3 regions of the Amycolatopsis sp. NPDC051716 genome follow, and region 3 is predicted to be linked to each of the others. Evidence: riboswitches for the same ligand, from Rfam matches in the RefSeq annotation. Region 3 holds a riboswitch; each other region holds the start of a gene.

Region 1 (6,107 bases), on a different contig from region 3:
GGGCTGGCCGCGTTCGTCGCCGTCCAGCGCCGGTCGGCGGAGCCGCTCGTGCCGCCGTCGCTGTTCCGCGACCGCACGTTCACGCTCTCGAACGCGCTGACCTTCGTCGTCTACGCCGCCCTCGGCGGCGTGATGATGCTGCTGGTCATGCAGCTGCAGGTCTCGCTCGGTTACTCGCCGACCGCGTCCGGGCTGGCCGGCCTGCCGCTGACGGTGATCATGCTGCTGCTCTCGGGCCGCTCCGGCGCGCTCGCGCAGCGCATCGGCCCGCGGGCGCAGCTGGTGGTGGGCCCGATCGTCGTCGGCATCGGGATGCTGCTGATGCTGCGCATCGCGCCCGGCGCGTCCTACCTCGGCACGGTGCTGCCCGCGGTCGTGGTGTTCGGGCTCGGCCTGGCGACGGTCGTGGCCCCGGTGACCGCGACGGTGCTCGCCGCGGCCCCGGACCGCTACGCCGGTGTCGCGTCCGGCGTCAACAACGCCATCGCCCGCTCGGGCGGCCTGCTGGCGGTGGCGGTGCTGCCCGCCGCGGCCGGGCTGACCGGCGAGGCGTACACCGACCCGGTCGCGCTGACGGCGGGCTGGCGGACGGCGCTGGTCATCTGCGCGGTGCTGGCGATCGCCGGTGGCCTGATCGCGCTGGGCATCCACAACGGCGTCCTCGCGCCCCCGGCGGAGGCCAAGCCCGACGATGACTGCCCCCACCTGGGCAAGTGCTACCACTGCGGCGTCGAGGGCCCGCCGACGCACGTCCGCCGCGGCGGGACCCCGGTCGCCGGCTCCTAACCCGCGAGGATCTCGGCGAACAGCGCCGGGTCCGCGTTGCCGCCCGAGACCAGCGCGACGGTCTTCCCGGCCGGCAGCTCTCCGGCGTGGAAGAGGTACGCCGCCGTCGTCACCGCGCCGCTGGGCTCGGCCACCAGCCGGGCCTTGCGGGCGAGGACGCGGACGGCCTCGCGGATCTCGTCCTCGGTCACCGTCACCATCCGGTCGACGACTTCCCGCAAATGGGCGAACGTCAATTCCGACGGTTGCGAGCGCAGGCCGTCGGCGATCGTCTTGGCGCGGTCGGCCTGCGGCCACCGGACCAGCCGGCCCTGCCGGAGGCTGTCGGCGACGTCCGCGGCCAGCGCGGGCTCGACGCCGATCACGTGCGCCCGCGGGCAGCGGGCCCTGATCGCGGTGCCGACGCCGGCCGCCAGGCCGCCGCCGCTGATCGGCACCAGCACGACGTCGACGTCCGGCAGGTCCTCGGCGATCTCCAGGCCCGCCGTGCCCTGGCCGGCGATGATGGCCGCGTGATCGAACGGCGGGATGAGGGTCAGCCCGCGTTCGATGGCCAGTTCGCGCGCTTTGCCCTCGTGTTCGCCGATCGGCACCTCGATCACCTCGGCGCCGTACGCGCGGGTGGCCTCGACCTTGATCCGCGGCGCGACGTCCGGCACGACGATCACCGCGGGCACGCCGTACCGCTGCGCCGCGTACGCGACTGCCTGCGCGTGGTTGCCGCTGGAGTACGCGATGACGCCGCGGGCGCGGGCCGCGTCGTCGAGGGCGGCGATGGCGTTGAACGCGCCGCGCACCTTGAACGCCCCGACCGGTTGCAGGCTTTCGGGTTTAAGCCACAGGGTTTCGCGGGGATCCCAGGTTTGGAGCAGCAGAGGCGTGCGTACGGCGACATCTTCGACGCGCTTCGCGGCGGCCTCGATGTCAGAGATCGTCACCAGTTCCATGTGCCGAGTATGTCAAGAAAACGTTCGACCCGGAGTGTCCATTATGGACATAGAGAGTGGTCCTCCTCACGCTGCGGCAACGAGGGGAGTGCCTCATGCGCCTCAGACGTTGGACAGGGGAGAACACGGACTACCTAGATCGGGATCATGAGCAAGGAGAACGTAGCGGCTTCGGAAGCGAAAGAAGAGAAATCGGGCCTGCGGATCGCGCAGGTTCTGGCGGCGGCGCTGGCGGCGGTGACCGCGGCGCTGCTCGGCTCGACACTGGGCGTGGCGGGCACGGTGGTCGGCGCCGGCGTGGCGAGCGTGGTGTCGACGGTCGGCAGCGAGCTGTACCTGCGCTCGCTGCAGCGCACCCGCGAGGCGGCGCTCAGGGCGCGCCAGCTGGCGACGTCGGGCATCCGGCGGCGGGGACCGGCCGACGAGCCGTCGGACGTGCCGATCACCGACCAGCCCACGGTCCAGCTGAAACCGCCGGAGGAGGAGCCGTCACGGCTGTCCGCGCGGCTGCGGAAGCTGCGCTGGCCGCTGATCATCGCCACGAGCCTGGCGGCGTTCGCGGTGGCGATCCTGTCGATCGTCGGCTTCGAGTCGGCGACGGGCACCCAGATCGGCGGCGGCACGGGCCCGAGCCTCGGCAAGATCTTCACGGGCGGCGGCGGCCACCCGGACCAGACGCCGTCGACGACCCCGCCGACCTCGGCGAACGACACGCAGGTGTCCCCGACGGAGACGACGGCAACGCCGCCTTCGACGAGTTCGACCGCCCCGGCGACGTCGTCGGAGACCCCGACGACCACCCCGAGCACGACGACCGCCCAGCCGTCGGCCTCGGCGCCGGCGACCTCGGCGACCCCGCCGACCAGCAAGGGCGTGGCGACGACGCCGACCCCGTAGCAGCGTCCCCAATGACTCATTCGGGACCTCGGACGTCCCGAATGAGTCATTCGCGGCATCGGCGAGTTCGAGGTCAGGGCAGGCGGGCTCGCAGTTCGCGCGCCGCGGCCTCGGGGTCCTCGGCCTCGGTGATCGCCCGGACCACCACGATCCGGGACGCTCCCGCGTCGAGGACTTCCGGGAGCCGCGGCCCGTCGATGCCGCCGATGGCGAACCAGGGCCGGTCGGGGGTCCAGGCCGCCGTCGCGCGCACCAGGTCCAGGCCCGGTGCCGGGCGGCCCGGCTTGGTCGGCGTCGGCCAGCACGGGCCCGTGCAGAAGTAGTCCACCCCGGGCTCCGCGGCCGCCGCGAGGGCCTGGTCGAGCGAGTGCGTCGAGCGGCCGATCACCACCTCGTCGCCCAGGATCCGGCGGGCCAGCGGCACCGGGATGTCGTCCTGGCCCAGGTGCAGCACGTCGGCCCCGACGGCCAGCGCCACGTCGGCCCGGTCGTTCACCGACAGCAACGCCCCGTGGCGGGCACACGCCTCCGCCAGCACCTCCAGCGCCGCGATCTCGCCGGCCGCCTCCAGCGCACCGGTTTTGTCGCGCAGCTGGATGATGTCGACGCCGCCCGCCAGGGCCGCGTCGGCGAAGGCGGCCAGGTCGCCACGGTCGGTGCGGGCGTCCGTGCACAGGTACAGGCGCGCGCCGTCGAGGCGGGCGCGGATCTTGTCACCGGAGAGGGCGGGCATAGCGGCGACCGTACCGCGCGCGTTGACAATCCGACCGAAGAAGGCCGCCCCGCAAGCGGCAGGTGCGGTTGCCGCGAAAGGCATCCGGCCGTGACTGCGGTTGGATTATCAACGAACGGCACAGTAAGGTGGAGGTGTCCGCACGGGAGCCCGAGGCACGGGCTGAGAGGGAGCTGCCGCTCCGACCGTGGAACCTGATCCGGGTCATGCCGGCGCAGGGAGCGTGATTCCCATGACGAACCTGGCAGTGGTGGGCGGCGGCGTGATCGGCCTGTCCGCCGCGTGGCGCGCCGCGCGCACCGGCCGCGAAGTGACCGTCTACGACCCCGAACCCGCGCGCGGCGGGGCGTCCTGGCTGGCCGGGGGCATGCTCGCCCCCGTCACCGAGGCGTGGCCGGGCGAGGAGGACGTCCTCCGCCTCGGCGAAGCCTCGCTGAAGCGGTGGCCCGGGTTCGCGCGTGACCTGGCGGAAGAGGGCTTCGACCCGGGGCTGGCCGGGCACGGGACGCTCGTCGTCGCCTTCGACAGCGCCGACGCCGGCTACCTGGACATCCTGGCCGGTCACCTGCACTCGCTCGGCCGCGCGGCCGAGCGGCTCACCGGGCGGGAGGTCAAGCGGCTCGAACCCGGTACCGGGTCCGTCCGAAGTGGACTCCACGTGCCCGGCGACCTGGCCGTGGACAACCGGAAACTGCTCGACGCGCTGTACGCGGCCTGCGTCGGCCAGCAAGTCCGGTTCGTGCGCGAGCGCGTCGAAGAACTCCCGGACGCCGAAGCCGTCGTGCTCGCCGCGGGCGCCTGGACCGGGCGGCTGCACCCGCTGCTCGCCGGCGCCGTCCGCCCGCTCAAGGGCGAAATCCTCCGGCTCAAGCCCCGTCGCGGCTGCCTGCCGCCACCCACGCACACCGTCCGGGCCGTCGTCGAAGGCCGCCCGATCTACCTCGTCCCGCGCGCTGACCAGGAGCTGGTCCTCGGCGCCACCCAATACGAGGCCGGGTTCGACCGGGCCGTCACCGCCCGCGGCGTGCGCGAGCTGCTCGAAGGCGCCGAACGCGTCTTCCCCGCGATCACCGAGTACGAGCTGACCGAGACCGCCGCCGGCCTGCGGGCGGGCAGCCGGGACGCGCTGCCGTACCTGGGCGTCCTGGACGACGGCGTCTTCGCCGCGACCGGGCACCACCGCAACGGCCTGCTGATGGCCCCGGTGACCGCGGACGCCGTGGTCGCCTGGCTCGACGGGGACGAGCCGCCCGAAGGCACCGCGGCCGCGTCCCCCGCCCGCCTGCACCAGAAGGAGCACGTGTGATGGAGATCAAGCTCAACGGCGAGTGGACGGCGTTCCCGGACGGCGCCACCGTCGCCGACGTCCTCGACGCCACCGGCGGGCAGCGGCCCGGGATCGCCGTCGCGGTCGACGGCGTCGTCGTCCGCCGCGCCGACTGGGCGGCCACCGCCGTGCCCAAGGGGGCGGGCGTCGACGTGCTCACCGCGGTCCAGGGAGGCTGAAATGGACGAAGCGCCACTGGTCATCGGCCCCTGCAAGCTGACGTCCCGGCTGATCATCGGCACCGGCGGCGCGGCCAACCTCGCCGTCCTGGAACGCGCGCTGGTGGCGTCCGGCACCGAGCTGACCACCGTCGCCATGCGCCGCGCCGACGCCGAAGGCGGCTCCGGCGTCCTCGAACTCCTGAAACGGCTCGGCATCGAACTGCTGCCGAACACGGCGGGCTGCCGGACGGCCGCCGAGGCCGTGCTCACCGCGCAGCTCGCGCGGGAGGCGCTGGAGACCGATCTCATCAAGCTCGAAGTCCACGCCGACGACCGGACGCTGCTCCCGGACCCGTTCGAGACCCTCGACGCCGCCGAGCGGCTGGCCGCCGACGGGTTCACCGTGTTCGCCTACACGAACGACGACCCGGTGCTCGCGCTGCGCCTGGAGGAAGCCGGCTGCGCCGCGGTGATGCCGCTGGGCGCGCCGATCGGCACCGGCCTCGGCATCCGGAATCCGCACAACATCGAGCTGATCGTTTCGCGGGCGGGCGTCCCGGTGATCCTGGACGCCGGAATCGGCACGGCCTCGGATGCGACGCTGGCGATGGAGCTCGGCTGCGACGCGGTCCTGCTCTCCACCGCGGTCACCCGGGCGGCCGATCCCGAGCGGATGGCCGCGGCGATGCGGGCCGCGGTCGTCGCCGGGCGGCTGGCCCGCGAGGCCGGGCGCGTGCCGCAGCGGTTCTGGGCGCAGGCGTCGAGTCCACCTCGGTAGAACACTTGCTTTCCGAGGGTTCCGGGTGGCGGAGCCCCCGGCCCCGGTGGAACACCGCGCCTTCACGCCGAGTGTGCACGGCGAGCCCGTAAGGTGGACGGCACTTTCCGGCGCAGCCGCGGCGGGGTGAGGGCAGAAGGAGCCAGCCGTGACGAGCACATCGGTCCAGGACGTCTCGGGCAGGTTGTACCTCGCCGTGGGCAGGCTGTCCCGGTCACTGCGGCAGGCGGGTGTCCCGGGGCCGGGCCACGGCGCCCTCTCCGCGCTGGCGACGCTGGTGCACGCGGGCCAGTTGCGGCTCGGCGACCTCGCGGCCAAGGAGGGCGTGGCCGCCGCGACGATGTCGCGGATCATCGCGTCCCTGGTCGAGGCGGGGTACGTCAGCCGCGAGTCCGACCCGGTCGACCGCCGGGCCTGGCTGGCGAAGGCGACCGAAGAGGGCGAGCGGCTCGTCTCCGGTGTCCGGTCGACGCGGGTG
Region 2 (6,107 bases), on a different contig from region 3:
CGTTGAACGCACCGAAGGCCACATTGGGGCGCTTGGGGCTCAGCAGCCGAGGAAGTGGCAGCGGACCACTCGAGGCGTCTCCAGGACCGAGCCCGCCTTGACGTCCCAGGCGAGCCGGACGTACTGGGCGTGCGTCCAGGCCAGCGGGGTCGCCGAGGTGTTCGGCGTGCCGGTCGGGAAGCCGGTCTGCCCGGACGGCGGGTTCTCGTCCCACACCTGCTCGGGCATGGTCTCCGCCGAGCTGCTCACCCGGCCGAGGTCACGCAGCCGCCGCGCGGCCGAGGCGCTGTCGCCGAGGGTCAGCTCGTACTCCCCGCGCTCCCCGGCGAGCAGCGGCCACAACCGGCCGAACGTCGTGCGGCTCTCCGCCGGGAACGTGTAGTCCCACGGCGAGCCGTCGGCCTGCTCGCCGTAGCCGTCCTTCGTGTACCGGTGCCAGAACTGGCCGGTCGGCGTGGTGAAGGCGATGTCCTTGTCGGTGACGCGCACGCTGTTGCGGATCACCGGGTCGTCGGCGCGGTAGACGCCGAGCCGGACCAGGTCGAGGAAGCCCGCGTCGGTGACCGCGCGCTGGTCCATCGTCACGCTCGAGTTGCCGAGGTTGTACGTCGTCCCGGCGTTGGCGTCGGCGTCCTTGGTGAGCCGGACGAAGTACGGGTCCTTCGACAGCGGCCCGTTCGTGGTGATCGTCTGCTTGGGCAGGTCGGCCTTCATCTTGTCGGCCGCGGCGAGGTACCGGGCGGCGTCGGCGGCCGCGCCGTTGTGCGAAGCGATGTCCGCGGCGCAGACGAGCCCGGCGATCACCGAAGCGATGGTCGACGGGGACCAGCCGTCCTGCTCCTCCCAGCGCTCCTGCTGGGTGTACGGCGACGCCTGCCCGTTCGGCCCCTGGTACCCGAGGATGAAGTCGGCGGCCTTGCGGACGCCGGGCCACAGGTCGTTCCGCCCTAGCTGCTGGGCCAGCACGATCGGGAACGCGCTCTCGTCGAGCTGGATCGACGTCCAGTACGGCACGCCGTCGACGCGGCTGTTCTGCGGCAGGTGCCCGTCGGCCTGCTGCTGCGTGCCGAACATGTAGCTCACCGCGCGGTTCGCGGCGGCCGTGTCGCCGCCCGCGGCCAAGCCGGTCGCGATCTGGTAGAGGTCACGCGGCCAGACCAGGTGGTAGGTGCCCGACGGCGACCACTCCGGGTCGTTGTTCCCGAACCGCCACGGCATGCTCGGCGACGCGATGAAGGCACCGGGGTGGTGCTTGTCCTCGCTGGCGGCGAGCGTCAGCATCGACGCCTTGTAGAGGTCACGTTCGGCGTCGGTCTTCAGCGACGACGGCGGCCGGCTGACCCCGCGCAGGTACTGCTGCCAGCCGCGGTCGTAGGCGCGCGCGATGTCGCGGAAGCCGCGCCGCTGCGACGCCTGCGCGCTCTTGAGCGCGTCGGCGGCCTTCGCACCCATGCCGAGGGCGACGGTGACGTGCCGGTTGCGGACGCCGTCGGCGTTCGTCCGGCCGGTCAGCACGACGTTGCCCTTGGCCGCGGTGTCGTACCGGTCGAGCTTGAAGGTCTTGGCGAGCTGGGTGTTCCCGTCGGAGGCACCCGCGTAGCCGACGCTGGTCGTGGTGAACGCGGGCTGCGCGGTGAGCGCGGCGGCGTTCGTGGCGTCCTGCGCGGTGACGGCGTCCCCCTGGCGGGCGGCCGAGTCGTCGGAGCCGTCGTTGGTGAGGTCCGGGTCGGCGACCGCGTAGAGCTGGTAGGGCCGCCCGGTGAGCGACTGGAAATCGACGTCCACCAGCACGGTCGTGGCGGCCGGGTCGGTGACGTAGGTCTTGCGGAGGCGCCAGCGGTGCTGGTCGTCGGTGATGGTCTGCTCGTACGTCAGGCTGTCGTCGTCGGTCCGCCGGACCTGCTGGGACTTCGCCGAGTAGTCGGTGACGGCGAAGCTGCGGCCGTCCGTGACGACGAAGTCCATCGAGCGGACGCTGGGCGTCGACAGGTCCGGGTAGTAGACCTCGGACAGCTGGCCGCCCTGGAGGGTGAACCAGACGTTGCTGGACCGGTCGTGCGCGGTCCCGAAACCGGTCTTGTTCGCGGGTAGCCAGCTGGGATGGGTCCCGGGGGCACCGGGAGCCTCCCCCTGCGCCGCCGCGGTCGCCGGGATCAGGCCGGTGACCAGCAGCCCGGCGAGGGCGCCGAAGATGAGTTTGCGCATATCAACCCCACAGAAAAGTCGCCTCTGCACCGTTACAGAAAGGCGCCTGGCAGTCTGCCGCCGATTTCTGCCCGATGCATGGGCTGATCCGGTGAACCACTGACCGTCACTGGTCCACCGGGCCGGTTCACCAGCAGCGAACGGACTTCCGGCCGAACCGGGCGCAAGATTGTAGTACCTGCAACGCTGTAATCGAGGTATCTCCATGGACGAGGCGATGGACGCCTACTCGCGCGCGGTCAGCACGGTCGCCAAGACCGTTACCCCGCACGTCGCCGGGGTGCAGCTCGCGCGGGGCAGTGGCTCGGCCGTCGTCTTCGCCGAGGACGGCCACCTGCTCACCGACGCCCACGTCGTCAGCGACCACCGGCGCGGGGTCGCCACCTTCGCCGACGGCAGCGAAGTGCCCTTCGACGTCGTCGGCGCCGATCCGCTGTCCGATCTCGCCGTGCTGCGGGCGCGGGGCGCGACGCCGGCCGCGGCTGTTCTGGGCGACGCCGACCGGCTCGTCGTCGGGCAGCTCGTCGTCGCGGTCGGGAACCCGCTCGGCTTCTCCGGGACCGTCACCGCCGGGGTCGTCAGCGCCCTCGGCCGCGCGCTGCCGGTCCGGCAGGGGCGCACCACCCGCGTGATCGAGGACGTCATCCAGACCGACGCCGCCCTCAACCCCGGCAACTCCGGCGGCGCGCTCGCCGACTCCGCCGGCCGGGTCGTCGGCATCAACACCGCGGTCGCCGGGATCGGGCTCGGGCTCGCGGTGCCGATCAACACGACCACGCGGCGGATCATCGACACGCTCGTCGTCGAAGGCCGGGTGCGGCGCGCGTACCTCGGCGTCGTCGGCGTGCCCGCGCCGCTGCCGGACGACATCGCCGAGCGCACCGGGCAGCGCGCCGGGCTACGGGTGCGCGAAGTCGTGTCCGGCGGCCCGGCCGACCGGGCCGGCCTGCGCGCCGGCGACCTCGTGCTGACCGTCGGGCGCACCCGCGTCTCGGACGCCCAAGGCATCCAGCGGCAGCTGTTCGCGGAAGTGATCGGCACCGCACTGCCGATCACCGTGCTGCGCAACGGCGCCATGGTCGACGTCTACGCCACCCCGGCCGAACTGGTCGGGCGAGGTCACCTGACTTGAGTATCGCGCTTCGGCGTGGCATGGTCGGTGGCACAACACCAACGCGGGAGCTCGCGCCATGGCGGGCTGAGAGGGTGACTTGCGTTTCGCAGGCGTCACCGACCGCATGAACCTGACCGGGTAATGCCGGCGTAGGGAGTGAAAGTCGTTGACGACGCTCGAAAACCATGCTGCCGTAAAGGTGACCACCGGACCGATCACCGGTTCGCACAAGGCCTACCAGCAGACCGAATCCGGACTCCGCGTCCCCGTGCGGCGGATCGATCTTTCCAACGGGGAACAGTTCGACGTCTACGACACCTCCGGCCCGTACACGGATCCGGACGTGGAGATCGACGTCCACAGTGGACTTCACCGGCTGCGGGCCGGCTGGGCCGACGGGCGGGAGCACAACACCCAGCTCGGGTGGGCCAAACAGGGTGTCATCACCCGCGAGATGGAGTACATCGCCGCACGGGAACGGGTTTCGCCCGAATTCGTGCGCGACGAGGTCGCCCGCGGCCGCGCGGTGATCCCGGCCAACCGCAAGCACCCCGAGACCGAGCCGATGATCATCGGCAAGAACTTCCTGGTGAAGATCAACGCCAACATGGGCAACTCGGCCGTGTGGTCGTCGGTCGAGGAAGAGGTCGACAAGATGGTGTGGGCGACCCGCTGGGGCGCCGACACGATCATGGACCTCTCCACCGGCAAGCGGATCCACGAGACGCGGGAGTGGATCATCCGCAACTCGCCGGTACCGGTCGGCACCGTGCCGATCTACCAGGCGCTGGAAAAGGTCGACGGCGAACCGGAAAAGCTGTCGTGGGAGGTGTACCGCGACACCATCATCGAGCAGTGCGAACAGGGTGTCGACTACGTCACCGTGCACGCCGGTGTGCTGCTGCGCTACATCCCGCTGACCGCGCGGCGCGTCACCGGCATCGTCAGCCGCGGCGGGTCGATCATGGCCGCGTGGTGCCTCGCGCACCACCAAGAGTCCTTTTTGTACACGCACTTCGAAGAACTCTGCGAGATCCTCCGGCAGTACGACGTCACGTTCTCCCTCGGTGACGGCCTGCGCCCGGGCTCGATCGCCGACGCCAACGACCGCGCCCAGTTCGCCGAGCTGGAAACCCTCGGCGAGCTGACGCACATCGCGCGCTCGCACGACGTCCAGGTGATGATCGAGGGCCCCGGCCACGTGCCGATGCACAAGATCAAGGAGAACGTGGAGCTCGAGGAAAAGCTCTGCGGCGAGGCGCCGTTCTACACCCTCGGTCCACTCGCGACGGACATCGCGCCGGCGTACGACCACATCACGTCGGCCATCGGCGCGGCGCAGATCGGCTGGTACGGCACGGCGATGCTGTGTTACGTGACGCCGAAGGAGCACCTCGGCCTGCCCAACCGCGACGACGTCAAGACCGGTGTGATCACGTACAAGATCGCCGCGCACGCCGCGGATCTGGCCAAGGGGCACAAGTACGCGCAGGAATGGGACGACGAGCTGTCGAAGGCGCGGTTCGAGTTCCGCTGGAACGACCAGTTCAACCTGTCGCTCGACCCGGACACCGCGCGCTCGTTCCACGACGAGACGCTGCCCGCCGAGCCGGCCAAGACCGCGCACTTCTGCTCGATGTGCGGCCCGAAGTTCTGCTCGATGCGGATCACGCAGGACGTCCGCAAGTACGCCGAGGAACACGGTCTGTCCACTGTGGAGGCGATCGAGGCCGGCATGGCTTCGAAGTCGGCGGAGTTCACCGAGTCCGGCGGCCAGGTTTATCTGCCGGTGGTGCAGCCGTGACACCGAGGACCGCCCTCACCATCGCCGGCTCGGACTCCGGCGGTGGTGCGGGCATCCAGGCCGACTTGCGGACCTTCTTCGCGCACGGGGTGCACGGGCTAGTCGCGCTGACGGCGGTCACCGTGCAGAACTCGCTGGGTGTGCAGGGTTTCACGGAGATCCCGGCCGACGTCGTCACCGCGCAGATCAAGGCGGTGGCGTCGGACATGGGCGTCAACGCCGCGAAGACGGGCATGCTGGCGACGGCCGAGATCATCCGATCGGTGGCGAAGACCCTGGACGAGGTCGAGGTCGGCCCGTTCGTGGTCGACCCGGTCGCGGCCTCGATGACGGGTGACCCGCTGCTGCGCGAGGACGCCCTGGAGGCGATCCGCACGGAGCTGTTCCCGCGCGCGACGCTGATCACGCCGAACCTCGACGAAGTCCGGTTGCTGACGGGCGTTTCGGTCGTGGACCCGGCTTCGCAGCGTTCGGCCGCCGAAGCTTTGCTGGAGTTCGGCTCGCGGTGGGTCCTGGTGAAGGGCGGCCACATGCAGGGGACGGCCGACTGCGTGGACCTGCTCTCGGACGGCCGCGAGTTCATCGAATTGAGCGGCCCGCGGTACGAGACGGAGAACACCCACGGCGGCGGGGACACGTTGGCGTCGGCGATCACGGCGTCGCTGGCGAAGGGCGCTTCGGTGCCGGACGCCGTGGCGGCGGGGAAGAAGTTCATCGAGCGGTGTGTGGCAGAGGCCTACCCGCTGGGCGCTGGGGTGGGGCCGGTCTCGCCGTTCTGGGTGCTGGACCGGTAAAGCGCGCGTGGACCGGGTACCGGCCGCGGCGGGCTGGCCGGCTCCGTCGGATCGATCGAAGCCGGCCGGCCCGTGCTGATCGGCTAACCGCGGGCGAGCACCTGCGGCAGCACCGTGGTGAGCCCGGTCCAGTCCGCGGTGACCACCGACGCGTGCTGCTTCGCCAGGTCGGCGACGCGCTGGTTGGCCT
Region 3 (6,107 bases):
CGCGACGACGGCGACGTTGAAGAAGGCGTTGGCCAGCACGATCGGCAGCACGCCGCCGTCCGGCCACAGCGCCCGGAACGCCAGCCCGACGACCACGGTCGGCAGCACGAACGGCACCAGCACCAGCGTCCGGGCCAGGCCGACGCCGGGCAGCCGCACCCGGGCCAGCAGGAACGCCACCGGCAGCCCGGCCAGCACCGCGACCACCGTCGACGCGGCCGCGCTCGCGACGGTGAACCCGGCCAGCTGCCAGGTCCGCGCGTCGCCGAGCACGACGTCGAGCCCGCCCGCGGCGAACCCGCGTCCGATGATCGCCAGCACCGGCCAGGCGAAGAACACCACCAGGAACCCGATCGGGGCCAGCCCGAGCAGCGCCAGGCCGAGCCCGCGAGCGGTCCGCGGTGGCGCTGTCGCTTTCCCGGGACTCCGCGGTGGAGCCTCGGAGCTCACTGCAGGAGCGTGCGCCATTCGCCGATCCACTTCTCGCGTCCGGCCTGCACCTGGTCCGCGGGCAGCGCCTGCGGCCTCTGCGGCAGCGGGGCCACCTGCGCCCAGCCCGCGGGCAGGTCGACGCCCTGGCGCGCCGGGTAGACGTACATGTTGGCCGCGACCGTGGCCTGGAACTGCTGCGAGAGCAGGAAGTCGACGACCTTGCGGGCGTTCTCGACCTGCTTGCCGTTCGCCAGCACGCCGGCGTACTCGACCTGCCGGTAGCAGGTGTCGAGCAGCGCCTTGGTGCGCGGCTTCCCGTCGTCCCCGACTTCGGCGGCCGGCGACGACGCGTACGAGACGACGATCGGCCGCGGCCCCTTGCCGGACGAGCCGGAGAACTGCTTGGTGTAGGCCTCTTCCCAGCCGCTGACGACCTTGACGCCGTTGGCCTTCAGCTTCGTCCAGTAGTCCTTCCAGCCGGCGTCGCCGTACTTGGCGACGGTGCCGAGGAGGAACGCCAGCCCGGGCGACGCCGTCGCCGGGTCCTCGGCGACCAGCAGGTCCTTGTACTTCGGGTCGGCCAGGTCGTCGTAGGTCTCCGGTGCGGGGATCCCCTTGGTGGTGAAGTAGTTCGTGTCGACGTTGACGCAGACGTCGCCGACGTCGACCGCGGACAGCCGGTGCTCGGGGTCGACGGCGTAGCGCTGCGGCCCACGGTCGGCTTCCGGGCTGGTGTAGGAGTCGAAGACGCCTTCGCTGAGCGCCCGCGAGGCGAAGGTGGAGTCGACGCCGTACGCGACGTCGCCGATCGGATTCGCCTTCGTCAGCACGAGCTTGTTGGTCAGCGAACCGGCGTCGCCCTGCTTGAGCACGGAGACCTTGATGCCCGACTGCTTCTGGAAGGCGTCGAGCACCTCCTGCGGCGCCAGGAACGAATCGTGCGTCACGAGGGTGACGGTGGGCGTCTGCTGCGTGCCACCGTCACCGTCCGACAGCGAGCACGCCGCGGCGACGGCACCGACGGCGGCGATGGCCGTCGCGGCGCGCACAGCCCTGCGTTTCATCTACCCTCCTGCACTTCGCCGACGCGGAGGGAAGCCCTCCCGTCGCCGGCATGATCCGGTCAGGTGCGAACGGTCGCGGGTGACCCCGCCTCTCAGCCCGGCTCACCGGACTCCCGTGGCAACCGTGCAGCGTAGTCCAGGACGGCCGACCATGGAGACATGACGGAAATCTTGAACGACGACGAGGCCGACGCCCGGCTCGGTGCGGACTGGACGCGGTCCGGCGCGGTGATCGCGCGCGAGGTGGAGCTGGCGAGCTTCCCCCAGGCGATCGAGGTGGTGAACCGGGTGGCGGACCTCGCCGAAGCCGCCGACCACCACCCGGACATCGACATCCGCTGGCGCACGCTGACCTTCCGGCTCAGCACGCACTCGGCAGGCGGCCTGACGGCGAAGGACTTCGACCTGGCGTCGCGGATCGACGCGGTGCTCGCCGCGGTGTGATCTCGGCTACGCTCAGTGCACCTTCGCCCGGGTTCGGCGTCTCTCGGTTACCGGAACCTTCGGGAAGGAGAGACAGATGACTCAGGCAATCGTGGTCGGCACGGCGGCGTTCGCGACGATGGTGGCGGCGGCCGGTGGGGTGCTCTGGTTCACCGCCCGCAACCGCCGTCACCTGGACGGCTGAGAGTTCGATCACAGCTGTTAACGGGCGGCATGATCAGCGCGCTGTTCCTGCGGAAGCATCGGTTCGGCCCCTAGGAAACGCCATGAACAGCACCGCCGCCCTCACCCCCGCCCAGCGCGCCTGGATCAACGCCCTCGCCCCCGCGGTGGTGCTGATCGTGATCGCGGTGCTGGGCCTGCTCGGCTAGTCCGCCCAAGCCTGCCGGACCTCCGGGTCCGGCGGGCTACAAGGTGATCTGCCCGGGCGGCGGGAACTCGGCCGGGGTCTCGTCGGCCGTGGACCAGTACTCGAGGCACGACAAGCGGCCTTCGTCGACGAACACGATGAGGCCGCCGTCCGGGACGTCGGCCTCCACCGCCACCGATTCCATCTTCGGCGAGCGCGGGGTCGCGTCGTCCACGGCGAGGTCGATCGTGGGGCAGCCGCAGCCGCAGCGGCCGACCACCCGGGCCGTGGTGGCCTGCGCGCGCAGTTCCGCGGCACCGGGGAAGTCGGCCGCGAGCAGCGTGTCCAGTGCCGTCCGCTCGTTCGGCGTCAGCGGGCGAGGGCTCGCCACGATCAGTACCGGGGCATGTTCGGGATGGCCTTCTCCGCCACTTCGATGAGCGCGAGCACCTTCGGCACGTCGGCCGCCACGTCCTCGGCGGTCATCGCCGGAGTCTCCGACGATCGATAGGCGATCTCGTTGCGCCGGGCCCGCATCCGGTTGAAGGGCCGCAGGAGCGAGCCCAGCGGCGGATCCAGCTGGGCGAGGACGGCCTCGTAGACGGTCACGTGGCCGCCCCGGCTCGTCACCCGCAGGCCCTGGTTCTGCAGGACCGCCGCCAACGCGCGGCGCGCGCTGTCGTAGGCCAGCGTGTAGGCGCCTTCCGGGTCGGTGTCCTGCAGCTGCCGCGCTGACGCGAGGTGGGTGCGGGCCCGGGCCAGTTCGGCCTCGGCCGCCTCCCGCGACGCCGGGACGCGCTCGATGGCGCCGCGGGCCATGAAGGCGTCGATCCGCTCACGCCCTTGGTTCCACTGGGGCATCAGGCCTCCTGGTCGAGGTTCAGCCGGGCCAGCGGACGTTCGCGCACGCTGGTGAGGAACGGATCCGCCGTGTCCGCCGCCCACGACTCCGGCGAGATCCGGTGCACGTTGACCTCGTGGCCCAGCCGCCGCGACACACCCTCGGCCAGGTCGAAGAGCGCGTCCGGATCGGGCGAACCGACGACGAGCACGTCGACGTCCCCGGGCGGCGGGCCCGGTTCGCCGCGGTAGCGCGCGGCCCAGGACCCGTAGATGTAGGCCTCCCGCACGCCCGCCAGCCCGGACAGGGCCTCGGCGAGCAGCGGCAGCGGCCCGAAGGTGACCGCGATGACCTCGCTCAACGGCCGGTAGAGCGGGGTGTCCGTGCGGGCTTTGACGAGCCGGCTCCGGCCGACCCGCCGGTCTTCCAGGATGCCGCCGCCGACGAGCCGTTCGACCTCGCGCAACACGGCCGTGGGGGTGACGCCGGAGGCTTCGGCGAGCTCGGTGATGCTGTACTCGCGCTCCGGGTGCAGCAGGACCCGCGCCAGCACCTCACCCTGCATGCGGGACCGCAGCAGGGGGAGCAGGCTCGGCGACGTTTTCATTGGACGCAGTATATCCTGCGTCCAATGAAAGCAACAGTCAGTAGTTGACGCTCACTCAGACGTTGAAGCGGAACTCGACCACGTCGCCATCGGCCATCACGTAGTCCTTGCCCTCCATGCGGACCTTGCCCGCCGCCCGGGCGGCCGCCATCGAACCCGCCGCCATCAGGTCGTCGTAGGAGACGATCTCCGCCTTGATGAAGCCGCGCTCGAAGTCCGTGTGGATCACGCCCGCCGCCTGCGGGGCCGTCGCGCCCTGCGGGATCGTCCACGCCCGGGACTCCTTCGGGCCCGCCGTCAGGTACGTCTGCAGGCCGAGGGTGTGGAAACCCGCGCGGGCCAGGGAGTACAACCCCGGCTCCGGCTGGCCGACCGACTCGAGCAGCTCGCGGACCGACTCCTCGTCGTCCAGCTCCAGCAGCTCCGCCTCGACCTTCGCGTCGAGGAACACCGCGTCCGCCGGCGCGACCAGCTTGGTCAGCTCCTCGCGGCGGGCTTCGTCGGTGAGCACCGGCTCGTCGGCGTTGAAGACGTAGAGGAACGGCTTCGTGGTGAGCAGGCTCAGTTCGCGCAGCGCGTCGAAGTCGACTTCCTTCTGCGCCTGGAAGAGCGTGCGCCCGGCGTCGAGGATCTCCTTCGCCTTCTGGGCGTTGTCCAGCGCGGGCTTGTTCTCCTTCTTCGTCCGCGCTTCCTTCTCCAGCCGCGGCAGCGCCTTGTCGAGGGTCTGCAGGTCGGCGAGGATCAGCTCGGTGTTGATCGTCTCGATGTCGCTCGACGGGTCGATGCGGCCGTCGACGTGCACCACGTCGGGGTCGTCGAACACGCGGATGACCTGGCAGATCGCGTTGGCCTCACGGATGTTCGCCAGGAACTTGTTGCCCAGCCCGGCACCCTCGGACGCGCCCTTCACGATGCCCGCGATGTCCACAAAGGACACCACGGCCGGCACGATCTTCTCCGACTTGTGCAGCTCGGCCAGCTTGTCCAGCCGGGGGTCCGGCAGCGGCACGACCCCGACGTTCGGCTCGATCGTCGCGAACGGGTAGTTCGCGGCGAGCACGTTGTTACGGGTCAGCGCGTTGAACAGGGTGGACTTGCCGACGTTGGGCAGGCCGACGATACCGAGGGTGAGGCTCACGACCCCGCAGTCTACGTGGCTGCCCCGCCCACGCCCCACGCACCCAACGCCGTGGCGGATTTCCGCCAGCGACCGCACTGACCTGCTGGCATGCTCGGATCAATGGTCACCGAAACGCTCTCACCCTGGCGCGACGCCGAACGCTGCTACCGCGTGGTCACCGCCCGCGACCCGCGCTTCGACGGCCAGTTCATCATGGCCGTCCGCACCACCGGCATCTACTGCCGTCCGTCTTGCCCGGCGTCGACGCCGAAGGTGCAGAACGTCCGCTTCTTCCCGACGTCGGCGGCCGCGCAGGCCAACGGCTTCCGCGCCTGCCGCCGCTGCCTGCCCGACGCCGTGCCCGGCTCGCCGGACTGGAACGTGCGCGCCGACCTCGCCGCGCGGGCGATGCGCCTGATCTCCGACGGGACCGTCGAGCGCGACGGCGTCCCCGGCCTCGCGCGGCGGCTCGGCTACTCGGAACGCCAGCTGGGCCGGGTGCTCACCGCCGAGCTGGGCGCGGGCCCGCTGGCCCTCGCCCGGGCGCACCGCGCGCACTCGGCGCGGCTGCTCATCGAGATGTCCGAGCTGCCGCTGACCGACGTCGCCTTCGCGGCGGGCTTCTCCAGCGTGCGGCAGTTCAACGAGACGATCCGCGAGGTGTTCGCGACGACGCCTTCGCAGCTTCGGGCCTTCGCGGCTTCACGACGTGGCCGGCAGAGCGACGTGACCGGGACCCGGCTCAGCCTGCGGCTGCCGTTCCGGCCGCCCTTCGACGCTTCGGGGTTGCTTCGCTTCTTCGCGGACCAAGCGGTGCCGGGCGTCGAGGAAGTCACTTCGGAGACCTACGCGCGGACCCTGCGGCTCGCCCACGGCACCGGAGTCGTGCGATTGACGCCCGCGCCGGACCACGTGCGCTGCGAGCTGATGCTGACCGACCTGCGCGATCTCGGCAGCGCGGTCAGCCGGGTGCGCCGGCTGCTCGACCTCGACGCCGACCCCGCGGCGGTCGCCCGCGTCCTCAGCGCCGACCCGGCGTTGGCCCCGGTGGTCGCGGCCGTGCCGGGGATCCGGGTGCCGGGCGCCGTCGACGGCGAGGAACTGCTGCTCCGCGCCCTGCTGCGCGAGGTGCCGCCGGGCGAGGAGGTGCCGGGCGAGTGGGGCGTGCGCGGGCTCTTCCCGACGGCAGCCCGGATCGCGACGGCCGGGCTCGGCGAAACCGTCACCGGCGTGGCCGCCGCCCTGGCCGA

What was found. Region 3 has a riboswitch for thiamine pyrophosphate ahead of AB0M30_RS43300 (thiamine ABC transporter substrate-binding protein). Riboswitches for the same ligand answer to the same signal wherever they lie in the genome.
Region 1: another riboswitch for thiamine pyrophosphate. It lies ahead of thiO (glycine oxidase ThiO); the one in region 3 lies ahead of AB0M30_RS43300 (thiamine ABC transporter substrate-binding protein).
Region 2: another riboswitch for thiamine pyrophosphate. It lies ahead of thiC (phosphomethylpyrimidine synthase ThiC); the one in region 3 lies ahead of AB0M30_RS43300 (thiamine ABC transporter substrate-binding protein).

Annotation. Positions count from the first base shown of each region.
Region 1 is NZ_JBFAZA010000063.1:20,288-26,394, forward strand. It holds gene AB0M30_RS45635 (MFS transporter) at 1-786, shown strand, start outside; gene AB0M30_RS45640 (threonine/serine dehydratase) at 783-1,733, opposite strand; gene AB0M30_RS45645 (hypothetical protein) at 1,881-2,630, shown strand; gene thiE (thiamine phosphate synthase) at 2,704-3,363, opposite strand; TPP riboswitch at 3,496-3,601, shown strand; gene thiO (glycine oxidase ThiO) at 3,596-4,669, shown strand; gene thiS (sulfur carrier protein ThiS) at 4,669-4,869, shown strand; gene AB0M30_RS45665 (thiazole synthase) at 4,871-5,629, shown strand; gene AB0M30_RS45670 (MarR family transcriptional regulator) at 5,778-6,107, shown strand, end outside.
Region 2 is NZ_JBFAZA010000063.1:29,738-35,844, reverse strand. It holds gene AB0M30_RS45715 (glycoside hydrolase family 15 protein) at 40-2,205, opposite strand; gene AB0M30_RS45710 (trypsin-like peptidase domain-containing protein) at 2,411-3,337, shown strand; TPP riboswitch at 3,371-3,492, shown strand; gene thiC (phosphomethylpyrimidine synthase ThiC) at 3,486-5,123, shown strand; gene thiD (bifunctional hydroxymethylpyrimidine kinase/phosphomethylpyrimidine kinase) at 5,120-5,917, shown strand; gene AB0M30_RS45695 (phosphatidylinositol-specific phospholipase C domain-containing protein) at 6,001-6,107, opposite strand, start outside.
Region 3 is NZ_JBFAZA010000052.1:28,163-34,269, forward strand. It holds gene AB0M30_RS43295 (iron ABC transporter permease) at 1-363, opposite strand, end outside; gene AB0M30_RS43300 (thiamine ABC transporter substrate-binding protein) at 447-1,496, opposite strand; TPP riboswitch at 1,516-1,623, opposite strand; gene AB0M30_RS43305 (4a-hydroxytetrahydrobiopterin dehydratase) at 1,656-1,940, shown strand; gene AB0M30_RS43310 (hypothetical protein) at 2,348-2,680, opposite strand; gene AB0M30_RS43315 (hypothetical protein) at 2,683-3,150, opposite strand; gene AB0M30_RS43320 (ArsR family transcriptional regulator) at 3,150-3,737, opposite strand; gene ychF (redox-regulated ATPase YchF) at 3,793-4,875, opposite strand; gene AB0M30_RS43330 (AlkA N-terminal domain-containing protein) at 4,978-6,107, shown strand, end outside.